DNA from 3 places in the Agrococcus sp. Marseille-Q4369 genome. Region 2 is predicted to be linked to each of the others. Evidence: predicted binding sites of a transcription regulator. Region 2 holds the regulator's gene; each other region holds the start of a gene.
What was found. Region 2 encodes LexA, which represses DNA repair genes until DNA is damaged. Its sites were predicted from a motif close to TCGAACANNTGTTCGA; they were not measured.
Positions count from the first base shown of each region.

Region 1: a site for LexA is predicted at 2,763-2,778, ahead of JSQ78_RS01700 (HNH endonuclease signature motif containing protein). Genes of this name have one in related genera too.
Region 3: a site for LexA is predicted at 2,676-2,691, ahead of JSQ78_RS06550 (DNA polymerase Y family protein). Genes of this name have one in related genera too.

Region 1 covers NZ_CP070501.1:310,360-315,898, forward strand. The annotation lists gene aceE (pyruvate dehydrogenase (acetyl-transferring), homodimeric type) at 1-2,027, opposite strand, end outside; gene JSQ78_RS01695 (peroxiredoxin) at 2,179-2,637, shown strand; gene JSQ78_RS01700 (HNH endonuclease signature motif containing protein) at 2,839-4,305, shown strand; gene JSQ78_RS13765 (VOC family protein) at 4,336-4,542, opposite strand; partial or broken gene JSQ78_RS13770 (hypothetical protein) at 4,582-4,704, shown strand; gene JSQ78_RS13775 (TetR family C-terminal domain-containing protein) at 4,804-5,025, shown strand; tRNA gene JSQ78_RS01710 (tRNA-Val) at 5,174-5,246, opposite strand; gene JSQ78_RS01715 (Nif3-like dinuclear metal center hexameric protein) at 5,301-5,539, shown strand, end outside.
Region 2 covers NZ_CP070501.1:860,034-865,572, forward strand. The annotation lists gene priA (bifunctional 1-(5-phosphoribosyl)-5-((5-phosphoribosylamino)methylideneamino)imidazole-4-carboxamide isomerase/phosphoribosylanthranilate isomerase PriA) at 1-10, opposite strand, end outside; gene hisH (imidazole glycerol phosphate synthase subunit HisH) at 70-708, opposite strand; gene hisB (imidazoleglycerol-phosphate dehydratase HisB) at 705-1,304, opposite strand; gene JSQ78_RS04390 (histidinol-phosphate transaminase) at 1,314-2,393, opposite strand; gene JSQ78_RS04395 (hypothetical protein) at 2,459-2,824, opposite strand; gene lexA (transcriptional repressor LexA) at 3,066-3,689, shown strand; gene hflX (GTPase HflX) at 3,692-5,191, opposite strand; gene JSQ78_RS04410 (class I SAM-dependent methyltransferase) at 5,221-5,539, shown strand, end outside.
Region 3 covers NZ_CP070501.1:1,304,431-1,309,969, forward strand. The annotation lists gene JSQ78_RS06540 (error-prone DNA polymerase) at 1-173, opposite strand, end outside; gene JSQ78_RS06545 (TVP38/TMEM64 family protein) at 306-1,064, shown strand; gene JSQ78_RS06550 (DNA polymerase Y family protein) at 1,119-2,666, opposite strand; gene JSQ78_RS06555 (LPXTG cell wall anchor domain-containing protein) at 2,788-3,201, opposite strand; gene imuA' (DnaE2-dependent mutagenesis accessory factor ImuA') at 3,341-4,030, opposite strand; gene JSQ78_RS06565 (1-phosphofructokinase family hexose kinase) at 4,150-5,139, shown strand; gene JSQ78_RS06570 (GNAT family N-acetyltransferase) at 5,211-5,539, shown strand, end outside.

The sequences.
Region 1 (5,539 bases), 550 kb from region 2:
TAGCCGTAGGCGGGGTCGTAGGCGAGCACCGCGGGGTTCGTCGACGCGAGCAGCGGCGAGTGGCCGTCGGCGTGCTGCGTGCCCTCGCCCGCGAGCGTCGTGCGGCCCGCGGTCGCGCCGATGAGGAACCCGCGCCCCATCTGGTCGGCGGCCGCCCAGATCGAGTCGCCCGTGCGCTGGAACCCGAACATCGAGTAGAAGACGTAGATGGGGATGAGCGGCTCGCCGTGCGTCGAGTACGACGTCGCCGCCGCGGTGAACGCCGCCATCGCGCCCGCCTCGTTGATGCCGACGTGCACGATCTGGCCGTCGGGCGCCTCGCGGTATTTCAGCAGCAGGTCGCGGTCGACCGACGTGTAGTTCTGGCCGTGCGGGTTGTAGATCTTCGCGGTCGGGAAGAACGCGTCGATGCCGAACGTGCGGGCCTCGTCCGGGATGATCGGCACGAAGCGGTCGCCCCAGCCCTTGTCGCGCAGCAGGTCCTTGAGGAGCCGCACGAAGGCCATCGTCGTGGCGACCTGCTGCTTGCCCGAGCCCTTCTTGGGCATGTCGTAGGTCTTGTCCTCGGGCAGCGGGATGATCGTGTGCTTCGAGCGGCGCTCGGGCGTGAAGCCGCCGAGCTCGCGGCGGCGCTCGAGCATGTACTGGATCTCGGGGGAGTCCATGCCGGGGTTCCAGTACGGCGGGTGGTACGGATCGCTCTCGAGCTGCTTGTCGGAGATGTCGATCTGCATCGCGTCGCGGAACGACTTGAGGTCGTCGAGCGTGAGCTTCTTCATCTGGTGGGTCGCGTTGCGGCCCTCGAAGCTCTTGCCGAGGCCGTAGCCCTTGATCGTCTTCGCGATGATGACGGTCGGCTGGCCCTTGTGCTCGGTCGCCGCCTTGTAGGCCGCGTAGACCTTGCGGTAGTCGTGGCCGCCGCGCTTGAGCGCCCAGATCTCGTCGTCCGAGAGGTGCTTGACCATCTCGAGCGTGCGCGGGTCGCGGCCGAAGAAGTGCTCGCGCACGAACAGGCCCGACTCCGCCTTGTAGGTCTGGTAGTCGCCATCCGGCGTCGCGTTCATGAGGTCGCGGAGGGCGCCCTCGTGGTCCTGCTCGAGGAGCGCATCCCACTCACGGCCCCAGATGACCTTGATGACGTTCCAGCCGGCGCCGCGGAAGAACGACTCGAGCTCCTGGATGATCTTGCCGTTGCCGCGCACCGGGCCGTCGAGGCGCTGGAGGTTGGCGTTGATGACGAAGTTGAGGTTGTCGAGCCCGTCGTTCGCCGCGAGCTGCAGCGCGCCGCGCGACTCGACCTCGTCCATCTCGCCGTCGCCGAGGAACGCCCACACCTGCGAGTCGAGCTCGCTCTTGATGCCGCGGTTGACGAGGTAGCGGTTGGCCTGCGCCTGGTAGATCGCGTTGATGGGGCCGAGGCCCATCGAGACCGTCGGGAACTGCCAGAAGTCGGGCATCATCCGCGGGTGCGGGTAGGAGGGGATGCCGTTGGGCGCCTTCGACTTCTCCTGGCGGAAGGCGTCCATCTGCGCCTCGCTCAAGCGGCCCTCGAGGAACGCGCGGGCGTACATGCCGGGGGAGGCGTGGCCCTGGTAGAAGATCTGGTCGCCGCCGCCGGGGGCGTCCTGGCCGCGGAAGAAGTGGTTGAGGCCGACCTCGTAGAGCGACGCCGAGGAGGCGTAGGTCGAGATGTGGCCGCCGACCCCGATGCCGGGCGCCTGGGCGCGGTGCACCATGATGGCCGCGTTCCAGCGGATCCAGCGGCGGTAGGTGCGCTCGAGCGCCTCGTCGCCGGGGAACTCGGGCTCGGCGTCGGGCGCGATGGTGTTGAGGTAGTCCGTCGTGGGCACCATCGGCACGCCGAGGTGCAGCTCCTTCGAGCGCTTCAGCAGGCTCAGCATGATCTCGCGCCCGCGCTGGTGGCCGTTCGCCTCGACGAGCTGCGAGAGCGACTCCTGCCACTCGGCGGTCTCGCTCGGGTCGGGGTCGTTCACGTGGGCCGAGTACGGGTCCTGGTCGTTCAGCACCGAAGCTCCTGACGTCGATTGGGCGCGTGCGCTCCTGGGTGGCGGGCGCAACCCCTCCACTCTATCCACCGGCCGGTCCTCGAAGGGCGCGCGCGGGGGTGCTCTGGCACGATGGTCGAGCGGATGCGCGAGATCACTTGAGGAGGCCCGCATGGCACTGCAGATCGGCGACGAGGCACCCGACTTCACGCTCACGGATCACACGGGGGAGGCTGTGACGCTCTCGGAGCTCCGCGGCCGTCCCGTCGTGCTCGTCTTCTACCCGGCGGCCTTCACCGGGCGTTGCACGGGAGAGCTGTGCTCGATCCGCGACGAGATCAGCGACTTCGAGGGCTCCGAGGCCGAGGTGCTCGCCATCTCGGTCGACACCGCGGCGTCGCTCCGCGTCTTCGCCGAGCAGGAGGGCTTCTCGTTCCGCCTGCTGAGCGACTTCTGGCCGCACGGAGCGGTCGCGCAGGCCTACGACGCATTCCTGCCGGAGCGCGGCGTCGCGACCCGTGCGACCTACGTCATCGACCGCGAGGGTCGCATCGCCGACCACTTCCGCGTCGCGACGACCGAGTCGCGCGACCTCGAGGCGTACCGCGAGGCGCTCGCGAAGGTCGCCTGACCTTCCCGCCGCGGGGCCGCTCCGCCCCGCTGCCGCTCGCTGAGCCGCTCCGCCGCGGCAGGCGGCTGAAGCGTGTCGAAGCGCCGTCGCGGCGCCGGCCGAGTTCTCCACAGGCCCCTCGATCCTCGAACAGACATTCGAGTGGCTCGGTAGAATCGGGGGACAGCGACGGCGTCGGTGTGGTCGTGTTGGAGGGTCGTGATGGACGGGCAGCAGCGGCAGGGCAGGTCGCCCGAGGCTGCTCGCCTGCGCGAGCGGCTGGCCGCGGTGCAGGCGGATGTCGAGGCGATCCTGGCCGCGTTCGGGTCCATGGGCGATGTCGAGCGCTGGGATGCGTTCGCCGCTGTCGGCGAGCTGGCCCGGCTGGCCGATGGCGCGCTGGTGCGGGTGGCGGGGGTGGTGGAGCGTTCGGTGCCGGCGATGGATGCGCCGAACCAGGCGCGCACGTTCGGCTACCACTCGACGAAGACCGCGCTGCGGCACGAGGCGGGCGTCTCGGCCTCGCGGGCGAAGGCGATCCTGCAGCTCGCGCGGGCGTCGACGCCGCGGGTGGGGTCGACCGGGCTGCCGCTGGAGCCGCTCTACCCGCACGTCGCGGGCGCGCTGGAGGACGGGTCGATCGCGATCGACCAGGGCCGGGCGATCGTGGGGGTGCTGGAGTCCGCCGGCGGCCGCGCCGACCCCGACGCCCGGCTGGCCGCGGAGGAGGACCTCGTGGGTGCGGCGGTGGGGGAGCAGCGTCCGGGCGAGCGCGGCTACGACGACGCGGTCCCCACCCCGCCGGAGCTGCTGGCGGTCACGGCGCGGCAGTGGCTCTCCGCGCTCGACCCCGACGGGGCGGAGCCGCGTGAAGATCAGCAGGTCGCCGAGCGCGAGTTCACGCTCGCGCAGTGCGCGGACGGGGTCTTCCGCGGCCGGGTCGCGTTCCCGCCGGTGGAGGGGGCGGAGGTGATGGCGGTGCTGGCCGCCTACGACTCGCCGCGCACCGGCGACGGCTTCGAGAACCCCGACGCGCCGGCCGATGATGAGCGCACCGACGCGCAGCGGCACGCGGACGTGCTGGTGGGCCTGTTCCGCGCCCACGCCCGCTCGGGCGAGCCGCCCCGGCCCGGCGGCGACGCGCCGACGCTGCTGGTCGCGATCACCCAGGCGCAGCTCGACAAGCACGCCGAGGGGCGGCCGGCGACGTGCGACATCGTCGAGACCGGCGAGACCGTCCCGGCCGGGCTCGCGGCCCGGATCGTCTGCGACGGGTTCGTGCAGGCCGCGCTCGTCGACAGCGACGGCCACGTCCTCAAGCTCGGCCGCCGCAAGCGGCTGTTCTCCCTCTGGCAGCGGATCGCGATCATGCTCCGCGACCGCCACTGCCAAGGCCCCGACTGCCACATCCCCGCCACCTGGGGCGACGTGCACCACGTCATGCGCTGGGCCGACGGCGGCCCCACCGACACCGACAACGGCATCCTGCTATGCCCGACGTGCCATCGCGAGGTCCACAGCGGCAGACTCCGCATCGACAGGATCGGCACCCGCTGGCGCGTCACCCGCACCCTCCTGCCACCCATCCGCAGACCCCGACGACGCCAGCGCGAACGCATCGCGGGATGGCTCGGAGCAAGCCCTACCCGACTCGGCACGACGCCTCCGTCGGTCCCGATGCGCACCTAGGCCGTCCGACGCGAAGGGACGGCAGATCGCTCAGCCGTCGAGGTGGGCCTTGGCGAACGCCGCGCTCGGCGCGATCGGCTGGATCACGTCGAGCAGCGCCCCATCCGGCGCTTCGAAGATGCAGTGCCAATGCCCGAAGTCCTCGTCGCGCAAGGGGAGCCGCGGCTCGAGCCCGAGCTCGCGCGTGAGCCGCTCGTGCACCGCGTCGACGTCGTCCACCTCGAGGTTCAGCAGCACGCCGCTCGGCAGCGCTCGGCGCCCGGCGGGGATCGTCGGATGGTCGTGTGCCAGGATCGCGAGCTCGAAGTCGCCCAGTCGCAGGGGCACGTACCACTCGGTCTCGTACGAGCGAGCGCGCAGTTCGCCGCCCGAGGCGTCGCCGCGGTCTCTCTCGACGATGTGGCACGCGCGGCGGGGGTGACGCGCGGGGCGGTCTACCACCACTGCGGCCGCGAGGCTGGGGTGCTCGCCCCAGTGGTCGACCGTCTGCACGGGGAGGTGGCCGAACGCGTGGTCGCCGCCGCCGACGAGGCCGACGAGGATCCGCTCGAGCGGCTGCGCGCTGGATCGCACGCCTTCCGAGACGCCATCACCGCCCGCGCGACCGCTCGCATCCTGCTCGTCGACGCGCCAGCAATCCTCGGCTGGGAGGCGTGGCGGCGGAGCGACGCCGAGCACTCGGGTGCCCACCTCCGCGACGCGCTCGAGGAGCTGGGGTGAGCGCCGCCTGCTCGCCGCGCAGCTCTCCGGAGCGATGAACGAGAGCGCGGTCTGGGTCACCGCCCAGCCCGACCCGGCTGCGGCGCTGCGGTCGGCGCACTCGGCACTCGACCGGCTGCTTCGGGCCACAGTCGATCGAGGCCGCTCGTGGGCGGTGCCGGGCTCGAACCGGCGACCCCTTCGGTGTAAACGAAGTGCGCTACCAGCTGCGCCAACCGCCCTCGACCATCATCGCACCGACCGCGGTGGCCCCGTGCGCTCCCTAGGATGGGGCCATGACGACCGTGGCGGATGTGCAGCGTGCCGTCGAGGCGCTCTGGCCCGCCGCGACCGCCGAGGACTGGGACGCCGTCGGGCTCGTCGCGGGCGATCCCGCTGACGAGGTGTCGCGCATCCTGCTCGCCGTCGATGCGACCGAGGCCACTGCGGCCGAGGCCGTCGAGCGCGGCGACGACCTGCTGCTCGTGCACCACCCGCTGCTGCTCCGCGGCGTCTCGAGCGTCGCCGCGACGAC
Region 2 (5,539 bases):
AGTCGGTCATGGGATGCGTTGCCTTCCGGACGGTGGCCGCGGCGCGGTGGAGCGCGCGGCCGGGTTGGATCAGAGCCCGCGGACCCAGTTCTCGAGCAGGCGCACGCCCGCTTCGCCCGACTTCTCGGGGTGGAACTGCGTCGCCGAGAGCGGGCCGTTCTCGACGGCGGCGATGAACCGCTCGCCGTGCTCGGCCCACGTGACGGCTGGCTGGCGCATGCGCGGGTGCGGGTCGATGCCCCACTCGGTGACGCCGTAGGAGTGGACGAAGTAGAAGCGCTCGTCGGCGAGGCCCGCGAAGAGCTGCGAGTGCTCGGGCGCCTCGACCTGTGCCCAGCCCATGTGGGGCAGCACGTCGGCCTGCAGGCGCCGCACGGTGCCGGGCCACTCGTCGAGGCCGCGCGTGTCGCCGCCGCCCTCCTCGCCGGTTGAGAAGAGGACCTGCATGCCGACGCAGATGCCGAGCACGGGCCGGCTGCCGGCGAGCCGGCGGCCGATGAGCTCGCCGCCGTGGATCGCCTGGATGCCCTCCATGCACGCGGCCATCGAGCCGACGCCGGGCACGACGAGACCGTCGGCCTCCATGATCGCGGTGCGGTCGGCCGTCAGGCGCACGTCGGCACCGGCCGCCTCGAGCGCCTTCGCGGCCGAGTGGACGTTGCCGAGCCCGTAGTCGAGCAGCGCGACGCGCTTGCGCTGGGCGGTCACAGTGCGCCCTTCGTCGACGGCACGCCGGTCACGCGGGGGTCGGGCTCGACCGCGACGCGCATCGCGCGCGCGAAGGCCTTGAACTCCGCCTCGGCGATGTGGTGCGGGTCGCGGCCCGCGAGCACCTCGATGTGCGCCGTGAGGCGGGCGTTGAGCGCGATGGCCTCGAAGGCGTGGCGCACGAGCGAGCCGGTGAAGTGTCCGCCGATGCGGTGCAGCTCGAAGCCCGCGGGCTCGCCGGAGTGCACGAGGAACGGGCGGCCGGAGAGGTCGACGACGGCGCGCGCGAGCGCCTCGTCGAGCGGCACGGTCGCGTCGCCGTAGCGGCGCACGCCGCGCTTGTCGCCGAGTGCCTCGCCGAGCGCGAGGCCGAGCGCGATCGCGGTGTCCTCCACCGTGTGGTGCGCGTCGATCTCGGTGTCGCCGCTCGCCTCGACCGTCAGGTCGATGAGCGAGTGCTTCGAGAACGCCGTCAGCATGTGGTCGAAGAAGGGCACCGTCGTCGAGATCGAGGAGGTGCCGGAGCCGTCGAGATCGACGGTGAGGCGGATGCTCGACTCGCTCGTCGTGCGCTCGATGGTTGCGGTGCGGGCCATCCTTCGATCCTAGTCCGCGCGCAGTTCGGCCATCGCGGCCAGCACGGCGCTCGTCTCGCCCCTCGTGCCCGCGGTGATGCGCAGCGTGCCCGGCAGACCGACGTCGCGCACGAGAATGCCGCGCTCCAGCAGGGCGCGGAAGGTCGCCTGCGGGTCGTCGACGCCCCCGACGAGCACGAAGTTCGCGTCCGACGGGTAGGGGCGGTAGCCGAGCCGGGAGAGCTCCTCGACCATGCGGTCGCGCTCGGCGCGCAGGTCGTCGACGCGCGAGAGCATGACGTCGCTGTGGCGCAGAGCCGCGACGGCCGCCGCCTGGGTGATGGCCGAGAGGTGGTAGGGCAGCCGCACGAGCCGGAGCGCGTCGATGACGGCCGGGTGGGCGGCGAGGTAGCCGACCCGCATGCCGGCGAACGCGAAGGCCTTGCTCATGGTGCGCGAGACGAGCAGCCGCGGGTGCCGCTCGAGCAGCGTGAGGGCCGTGCGGTCGCGGTCGCGAGCGAACTCGGCGTACGCCTCGTCGACGAGCACGATGCCGCGCGCCGCATCACAGGCCGCCTCGATCGTCTCGAGGTCGATGCCCGTGCCGGTCGGGTTGTTCGGCGAGCAGAGGAACACGACGTCGGGGTCGTGCTCGGCGATCGCCGCGCGGACGGCGCCGGCGTCGACGGTGAACTCCTCGTCCCTCGGCACCGGGACCCACCGCATCCCCACGCCCTGCGCGAGCAGCGGGTACATCGAGTAGGTGGGGGTGAACGACAGCAGCGTGCGACCGGGACCGCCGAAGGCCTGGAGCACGTGCTGGAGCACCTCGTTGGAGCCGTTGCCTGCCCAGATCTGCTCGGGCGTCACGCCGTGGCCCAAGTAGCGCGCGAACGAGCGGCGCAGCTCGTCGAACTCGCGGTCGGGGTAGCGGTTGGCGTCGGGCAGGGCGCGCGCGACCTCCTGCACGACGTCGAGCGCGACCTCCTCGGGCACCCGATAGGCGTTCTCGTTGACGTTGAGCCGCACGGGGACCTCGAGCTGCGGTGCGCCGTAGGGCGTCAGCCCGCGGAGGTCGTCGCGGATCGGGAGGTCGTCGAGGCTCGTCACCGATCCAGCCTAGGACTTCGGCGGATGCCGTCGGCCGCGCGCGACCCGGTCGCGGCGCGTGCTGCTCAGTCGGCGTACTGCGCGGGGATGGCGAGCCGCTCGCCCGGCTGGATGGCGCCGGCGATGCCGTTGAGCAGCTCGATCTCGGCGATGACGTCGCGCGGGTCGGCCTCGGGGGCGACGGCCTCGGCGATCTGCCAGAGCGACTGGCCCGGCACGACCGTGATGTGCTCGAACTCGGCGGTCGAGGCCGAGGAGGAGGCGACGGCACCGGCGACCGCGTCGCCGATGAGGCCCGCGCCGGCGAGCGCGCCCAGGGCGAGCACGGGCGCGGCGACGAGCAATGCGAGGGCGCGGCGGCCGCGAGCGGTCATGCGCAGGCGGAGCGTCGGTGCGGCGCCGGCGGTGGCGGTGATGGCGATGGCGGTCATGAGTGCCTCCTCTCGATCCAGTCCGAGGACTGGGATCCGCAGCCGGTGCTCGGCCGGGAGCACCGGCTGCGAATCTCTGTTTCGAATCTACTTTCGAACTGCCGCACGCGTCAACCCCGTCGTGGGAACTTTCTCCACGACTCGCTCGAACGTGCGTTTGATCCGGGCGCCCTCTCGGATACGCTTTCGAACCACCAGGAGTCCATCAGGCACCACTGACACGCGGGGATCGGGGCAACGGATGACGAGGCAGCTCACCGAGAAGCAGCAGGCGATCCTGCAGGTGATCCAGCGCGCCGTGAAGCAGCGCGGGTACCCGCCGAGCTACCGCGAGATCGGTGACGCCGTCGGCCTCTCGTCGCTCTCGAGCGTCACGCACCAGCTCGGGCAGCTCGAGCTCGCCGGCTGCATCCGCCGCGACCCGGCTCGTCCGCGCACGATCGAGGTGCTCGTCGACGACGAGATCGACGAGTCGGTCGGCTCGATCCAGCAGGCGGCGTTCGTGCCGCTCGTCGGCCGCATCGCCGCGGGCATCCCGATCACGGCCGAGGAGCAGGTCGACGACGTGTTCCCGCTGCCGAAGCAGCTCGTCGGCTCCGGCGATCTCTTCATGCTGCAGGTCGTCGGCGACTCGATGGTCGACGCCGCGATCTGCGACGGCGACTGGGTCGTCGTGCGTCAGCAGCGCGATGCCGTCAACGGCGACATCGTCGCGGCGATGCTCGACGGCGAGGCGACGGTCAAGGTGTTCAAGCAGCGCGACGGCCACACGTGGCTGCTGCCGCGCAACTCGGCATTCGAACCCATCCTCGGCGACGAGGCCGAGGTGCTCGGCCGCGTCGTCGCGGTCCTCAGGGCGGTCTGACCCTAGGCGACCACGAACTCCTCGAGCTGCCCCGCGGCAGCCGCGGTGACCATCGCCTCGACGCGCGTGCCGTCGGCCTCGTAGTCCTCGCGAAGCACCTCGAAGCGGTCGTGCAGCATCGCGATGATGTCGCCGCGATCGAAGGGCACGAGCAGCGAGACCGCGACCTCAGGCCGCGGCAGCAGCTCGGCGAGCCGCTCGAGGATCTCGTCGACGCCTTCGCCCGTGCGAGCAGACGCGAAGATCGCGTCGGGCTGCAGGCCGCGCAGCACGAGCCGATCGTCGTGGCTCACGAGATCCGCCTTGTTGAACACGACGATCTCGGGGATGGATCGGGCACCGGTCTCCCCCAGCACGTCGCGCACGGTCGCGATCTGCGACGCGGGGTCGGGGTGGCTCGCGTCGACGACGTGCACGATGACGTCCGACTCCGCGACCTCCTCGAGCGTCGAGCGGAACGCCTCGACGAGCTGGTGCGGCAGGTCGCGCACGAAGCCGACGGTGTCGGCGATCGTGAACTCGCGGCCGTCGGGCGTCTGCGTCCGCCGCACGGTCGAGTCGAGGGTCGCGAAGAGCGCGTTCTCGACGAGCACGCCCGCGCCCGTGATGCGGTTGAGCAGGCTCGACTTCCCGGCGTTCGTGTAGCCGGCGATCGCGACGCCCGGCACCTCGTTGCGGTCGCGGTTCGCCCGCTTCGCCTGGCGCACGGGGCCGAACCCCTTGATCTGCTTGCGGAGCCGTGCCATGCGCGAGTGGATGCGCCGGCGGTCGAGCTCGATCTTCGTCTCACCGGGGCCGCGCGAGCCCATGCCCGCGCCCTGCCCGCCGACCTGGCCACCGGCCTGGCGCGACATCGACTCGCCCCAGCCGCGCAGGCGCGGCAGCAGGTACTCGAGCTGCGCGAGCTCGACCTGCGCCTTGCCCTCTCGGCTCGTCGCGTGCTGGCTGAAGATGTCGAGGATGACCGCGGTGCGATCGATGACCTTGACCTTCACCCGGTCCTCGAGCGCGCGCCGCTGGCTCGGCGAGAGCTCGCTGTCGGCCACGACCGTGTCGGCGCCGAGCTCCTTCACCATCGCCGCGAGCTCCTCGGCCTTGCCGCGGCCCACGTAGATCGCCGGGTCGGGGTTCGGTCGCCGCTGGAGGACCCCGTCGAGCACGCGCGCGCCAGCGGTCTCGGCGAGCGCGGCGAGCTCGCGGAGCGAGTTCTCGGCGTCGTCGGCTGCGCCGCTGTAGACGCCCACGAGCACGACGTTCTCGAGCCGCAGCTGGCGGTACTCGACCTCGGTGACGTCCTCCAGCTCGGTGCGGAGGCCGTCGACACGGCGGAGCGCGGCGCGCTCCTCGCGGTCGAGCTGGTCGCCGTCGACGTCGCTGTGCGCGTCGTCGTCCTGCAGCGCCTGCGCGCGCTCGGCGAGCAGCTCGCGCTCGCCGGGCTCGGCCCACGCGAGGATGCGCTCCATCGCGCGCCCGCCGTCGGTGCCGTCCTGGGCTTCTGCCATGCGTTGCTTCCTTCTGTACTGTCGGATCCGTGTCGGACCACTACTTCTCGCCCGATCCTGCCGCGCCCGAGTCGGTCCGGACGCTCCGAGTGCCGATCGCGGGTCGAGAGCGGGAGATGGTGACCGCCGCCGGCGTCTTCTCCGGCGACCGCCTCGACGTCGGCACTGCGGTGCTGCTCGACGCCGTGCCCGCGCCGCCCGCGACGGGCGAGCTGCTCGACCTCGGCTGCGGGTGGGGGCCGATCGCCGCGACGCTCGCGCTCCGCTCCCCCGATGCCCGTGTCTGGGCCGTCGACGTCAACGCCCGAGCGCTCTCGCTCGTCGAGCGGAATGCCGAGCTGCTCAGTC
Region 3 (5,539 bases), 440 kb from region 2:
TGCGCGTGCAGCTCGGCGTAGGGCGTGACCGCGCCGGGTTGCGGCACGCGCACGCGGCGGCGCCGCGCCTCGTCGAGGTCGCGCGCGTGCGGCGTGCGGCCGGCGCTGACGTCGCGGTCGGAGAGGATGCCCTCGAGCTCGCTCCACGGCATCGCGGGGTTGTTCCAGCCCATCTCCTCGCCTCCTTCCCGCGTGTCGTCGAGGCATCGGCCTCATTCGAACGTACATTCGAATGCTACCCGTCGTCGCCCACTCGCGCCACAGCTCCCACCGGTCGCCCGATCGCCCCGCCCTAGGCTTGCCGCATGTCTGCCACGCGCGCTCCCGGCCGCTCCGACGCCGGCCGCGACGGTGCGCGGTCGGTGGGACGCGGCTCACGGCGCGGCACGATCCTCCGCATTGCCGCGCTCATCGCGGTCGTCGCGGCGATCATCTGGGTCGCGGCGACGGTGCGGCTGCCCGACCTCGACGACCTCCGCGCGCAGATCGAGGGCTTCGGCTGGTGGAGCTGGCTCGTCTTCGTCGCCGCCTACGCCGTCGTGGCGCTCACGCCCATCCCGGTGACGATCATGGCGCTCGTCGGCGGCCTGCTGTTCGGCGTGCCGGCGGGCAGCCTGCTCTCGGTCGTCGGCGCCGTCATCGGCAGCATCGGCGCCTACTGGATCGCCCGCGCGGTCGGCCGCACGACCGTCATGCGCCTGCTCGGCCGGCACGCCAAGAAGCTCGAGGACCGGCTCGACGAGAGCAGCGGCTTCGCGGCCGTGTTCACGCTCCGGGTCATGCCGGGCATGCCCTACTGGCCCGTCAACTACGGCGCCGGCGCGCTCGGGGTGCCGAGCCGCGTCTTCTCGATCGCATCGCTCTTCGCCTCCGTGCCCGGGCAGGTCTCGCTCGTCTCGATCGGCGCCTTCATCGCCGCGCCGTCGTTCTGGGCGGGCGCGGTCGTCGTCATCGCGTGGGGCGTCGTGCTCGGCTTCACGATCTGGGCGTGGCGCTCGTGGCGCGGCAAGGCCGAGCACTCGCTGCCGGGCGAGCCGGATCCCTCCGACACCTCCGCTGGTTGAGCCGCTCCGCCGCCGCAGGCGGCTGAGCGAGTCGAAACCATTCGCCGAGAGCCGTCAGGCGTAGCGCCCCTCCGCGAGCCACGACCCATCGGCGTGCAGCAGCACCCACGCCTCCCCCTCGCCGTCGAGGATCTGCACGCGGTGCACGACGTCGCCGAGCTCGCGGCGCCGGATCGGCCACGGCCCCGCCCACGCGACCACGCGACGACGGGCGGATGCGGGGGGCGAGAAGGCGACAGGGCTCCCCTGCCGCTCGTCGAGGGCCGCGGCGTCGACCGACTCCCCCGCCGCATCGAGCAGCCGCACGGGCAGCGGCGGCCGGAAGACGACCGCGGGCCGCGGCGGCGGAAGCGCGCCCGGCCACGGACCCGCGGCCTGCGGCGCCGGTGCATCGCCCCACGGTGTGAGCACGCCGCGCTCGGCGAGCAGCCGCCCGCCACCGGGTCGTGCGGTGAGCACCGCCTCGCGGCCGAGCATGCCCTGCAGCCGCTCGAGCGCGTGCTTCGTGCGGTCGTCGATGTCGCCGCCGCCCCACAGCCCCGGCATGTGCTCGACGTCGGCGTCGAGCCGCTCGGGCAGCGCCTGCACCTCGACGAGCGCCGAGCCGAGCTCGCTCTCGCCCAGCTGCCACCGCATCCGGTCGACGATGTCGCCCGCGCGCAGGAACCCCGGCTGCCGCCAGAGCCGCTCGCTCACGCGGCCCTCCTCGCCGCGCATGACGATGCGGATCTCGCTGCACACGAGCCGCTGCTCGGCGAGCTGCCGCACGAAGCGCTCGACCGGCTCGCGCACCGCGAGCGCGAGCTCGTGCACGCCCTCGATGCCCGGCTCGAACGCGAGCCGCAGCACTCGCTCCTCGCCGAGGCCGCTGTCGTCGACGCGCCGGTCGTCGAGCCCGCGCGCCCTCGCGAGCGCCACGAGCCCGGCCTCGCCGAAGCGGTCGCGCACGCTCGCGTCGGGCAGCTGCGCGAAGCCGCCGAGGGTGTGCACGCCGAGCCGGTGCAGCATGCTCGGCAGCTCGTCGTCGCCGAGCACGCCGACGGGCAGGCGGCTGAGGAACTCGCGGCTGCGGCCCGCCGGCACGATCGTCTCAGCGCCCGCGCCCGCGGCGAGCTCCGCCGAGAAGCGGTCGTCGGCGACGCCGAAGCTCGCCGTGAGCCCGAGTGGGGCGAGCGCGCCTCGCACCGCCTCGATCGCGCGCGACTCGGAGCCGTAGAACCGGCTCGCCCCGCGCATCCGGAACGCGAGCGCCCCGTCGCCGATCGGCTGCGCCGTCGGCACGACCGCGAGCACCGCGCGCACGACGCGCTCGAAGGCGAGCGCCTCCCCGACCGGGTCGGCGGGCGCGAGCGCGAGCATCGGCGATGCGCCCTGCGCGTCGCGCACCCGCATCCCCACCCGCACGCCATCGGCGCGGGCCTCTGCGTCGCACGCGACGACGCGCAGCGCGTGCACGATCGCGCCGGGCGATCCCTGCTCGCCGCCCGCGGGCAGCGCGCCGGTCTGGCGCGCGACGACGACCGACCAGTCGGGCACCTTGAGCACGCCGACGCGGCCGCCGCGCACCCGCGCTCCGGTCTCGCTCTCCGTCTCGATCGTCACACCTCATCATCGAACACACGTTCGATCAGCGTCAAGCGGATGCGGTGTGTCGCGGCCGCGATCGGGTGCGGGCATGCAGAGGTGCGGGACGCGGCTCGCGCGCCCCGCACCCCCGCTCCATTCAGCTCACCCCGGTCGAGCGGCGGCGCAGCAGCAGGAGCGCACCCGCTGCGAGCAGGGCGAGCGCCGGGAGCAGCATCTCGCCAGCGCTGCCACCCGTGCGGGGCAGCATCGCCGTCGGCTCGTCGGCGGCCACGGCCGTCACCGCGCGATCCGTCTTGGCGTCGCCCGCCGGCTCGTCACCGGGGACGTCGCCCTTGTCGATCGGAGCGGGCTCGCCGGGCATGCCGGGCTCACCGGGCTGACCAGGCTCGCCGGGCTGTCCAGGCTCGCCAGGCTGACCCGGGGCGACCGGCGCTCCGTCGACGCAGCCCGGCGAGACGACGCCGAGCAGCGAGAGGGCGACGCACACGTCGGCGTCGATGAGCGGCGGCTGCTCAGGACGGTCCGAGCCCTCGCCGGCACCCGGCGCCACCGCCGGCGCGCAGGAGCCCGAGCTCGAGCCCAGCAGACCGAGGCCCAGGCAGACATCCGCGTCGATCAGCGACGGTGAACCAGGCTGCTCGCCCTCGTCACCGTCACCCGCACCCGGCGTCACCACCGGCGGTGCGAGCTCAGGCAGCGGGGAGGCGCAACGGCGCCTCCTCCTCGAGCTCGACCGCCGGCCGACCCGCGATCGGGATGCGCGCCCTCCGCGGTGCGCCGCCCGCAGCCGCCTCGACGAGCAGGCTCCCCGCGGCGATCCGCCCGTCGCCGTCGGCGAGGCCCTGCCACTCGGCGCGCACGCTCCGCACGACGGTCGCAGCGTTCGGCCACTCGCCGACGACGAGCAGCGTCGAGGAGGCCTGCCGCAGCCGCGCCGCGAGGCGCGCGGCCTCGGTGGGCGTCACGCGCGCGGGAGAGGCGGCGAGCACGACCGGCATCGCCTCGGCGAGGCTCGCGACCGCGTCGAGCCACGCGCGGCCCGGCTGCGGCACGAGCGCGATGCGGTCGATCGGCACACCGAGGTCGCGGGCCGCCTCGATGCCGAGGTCGGGCATGCCGACGATCGCGCCCCACGCGCCGGCAGGCAGGGCCGCGCCCAGGCACGCGAGCGCGAGGCTGCGCGACTGGATGCTGTGGGCGGCGCCGGGGCGGAGGCTGCGGACGACCTCGTCGAGCCCGGCGGGCGCCGACTCGTCGACCGTCGGCGCGGTCGCGGGCACGGCCTGCTGCATGCCGCGCAGCCGCTCGCGGAGCGCCTCGATCGTCGCGGTGCGCTCCTCGCCCGAGCGGCGCTCGAGCCTCGTGGTCGCCATCCTCATCCCCCCATTCTCGAAGGTGTGTTCGAACCGGTCAACCGCCTGCGGCGTGTCGGCGGCCGTGCTCCATGCGAAGATCGATCCCGATCCGCTGAGCCCTGCGACCGCGACGAGGAGGCCGGATGGCGACCGACGCTCCCCACCCCGACGACGCATCCGAGACCCTCGCACCGGCCGCCGACACCGACCGCTCGACCGGCACCCACGTGCTGTGCGTCACGACGAACCCCGCGATCGACATCACCTACACGATCGACGACCTGCGGCCCGGCTCGAGCCACCGCGTGCCGACCGGGCTCGCGCGCGCGGGAGGGAAGGGCGTCAACGTCGCGCGCGTGCTGCACCAGCAGCACGGTCGCGCGATCGTCGTCGCCCCGGTCGGCGGCCCCGTGCAGTCGCTGTTCGTGCACGACCTCGACCGCTCCGGGATCCCGCACCGGCTCGTCGAGGTGTCGGCACCCACGCGGCGCACGACCGCGATCGTCACCCCCGCCGGCACCACGAACCTCAACGAGACCGGCGAGCCGATCGACCACGACGACTGGGCGCGCGTGCTCGAGATCGTGCGCGCCGAGGCGCCCGCCGCGCGCGTCGTCGTCTCGTCGGGCTCGCTCCCGCCGCTGACGCCCGACCGCTTCTGCGCATCCGTCGTCGACATCGCGCTCGCCGCCGGCCGCCCCGTGATCGTCGACGTCGGCGGCGAGCAGCTGCGGCACGCGATGGCCTCGGGCGCGACGGCCGTCAAGCCCAACCGGCACGAGCTCTTCGACGCCATGGGCGGCACCGACCCGCTCGACGCCGCCCGCCGGCTCGCGGCGCTCGGCACCGGCACCGTCTTCGCGTCGCTCGACATCGAGGGGATGCTCGCGGTGCTCCCCGACGGTCGCGCGTGGCACGCCGTGCTCGACCACGTGCTCGACGGCAACCCGACCGGCGCGGGCGACGCCGCCGTCGCGGCGCTCGCACAGAGCCTCGGTGAGGGCGCGTCGCTCGAGGAGCAGCTCGCCCGCGCGACCGCGTGGTCGGCGGCCGCGGTGCTCCACGCCCAGGCCGGCTCGATCGCCGACCCCGCCGAGCTCGTCGAGCGCATCCGCATCACGCCCATCGGCTGAGCGTCCAGCCGACTCCGAGCGTTCACCCAACGCCCATTCGGCCCCCGGCATCGCGCTGGTACGGTGTGCCCATGACGACACTGCGCCTCGAAGAGCTCAACGCCGCCAACATCGTCGCTGCCAACGGCATGACGCTCAAGCGCGGCCAGGAGGCCTTCCTCGCCGCCAACGCGCGCCTCGAGGAGTTCGTCAACACCCAGAGCGCGTGGCAGCGCGTCGTCTTCGACGGCGACGAGCCCGTCGCGTTCGTGATGGCGAACTTCGACCCCGAGGTCGACCGCGAGGAGTACCGCTCGAGCATCCTGCGCATGTACGTCGCGGGCGACGCGCAGCGGCGCGGCGTCGGCAGCTACACCGTCGAGCAGGTCGCCGAGGAGGCCAAGCGGCTCGGCTTCGAGCA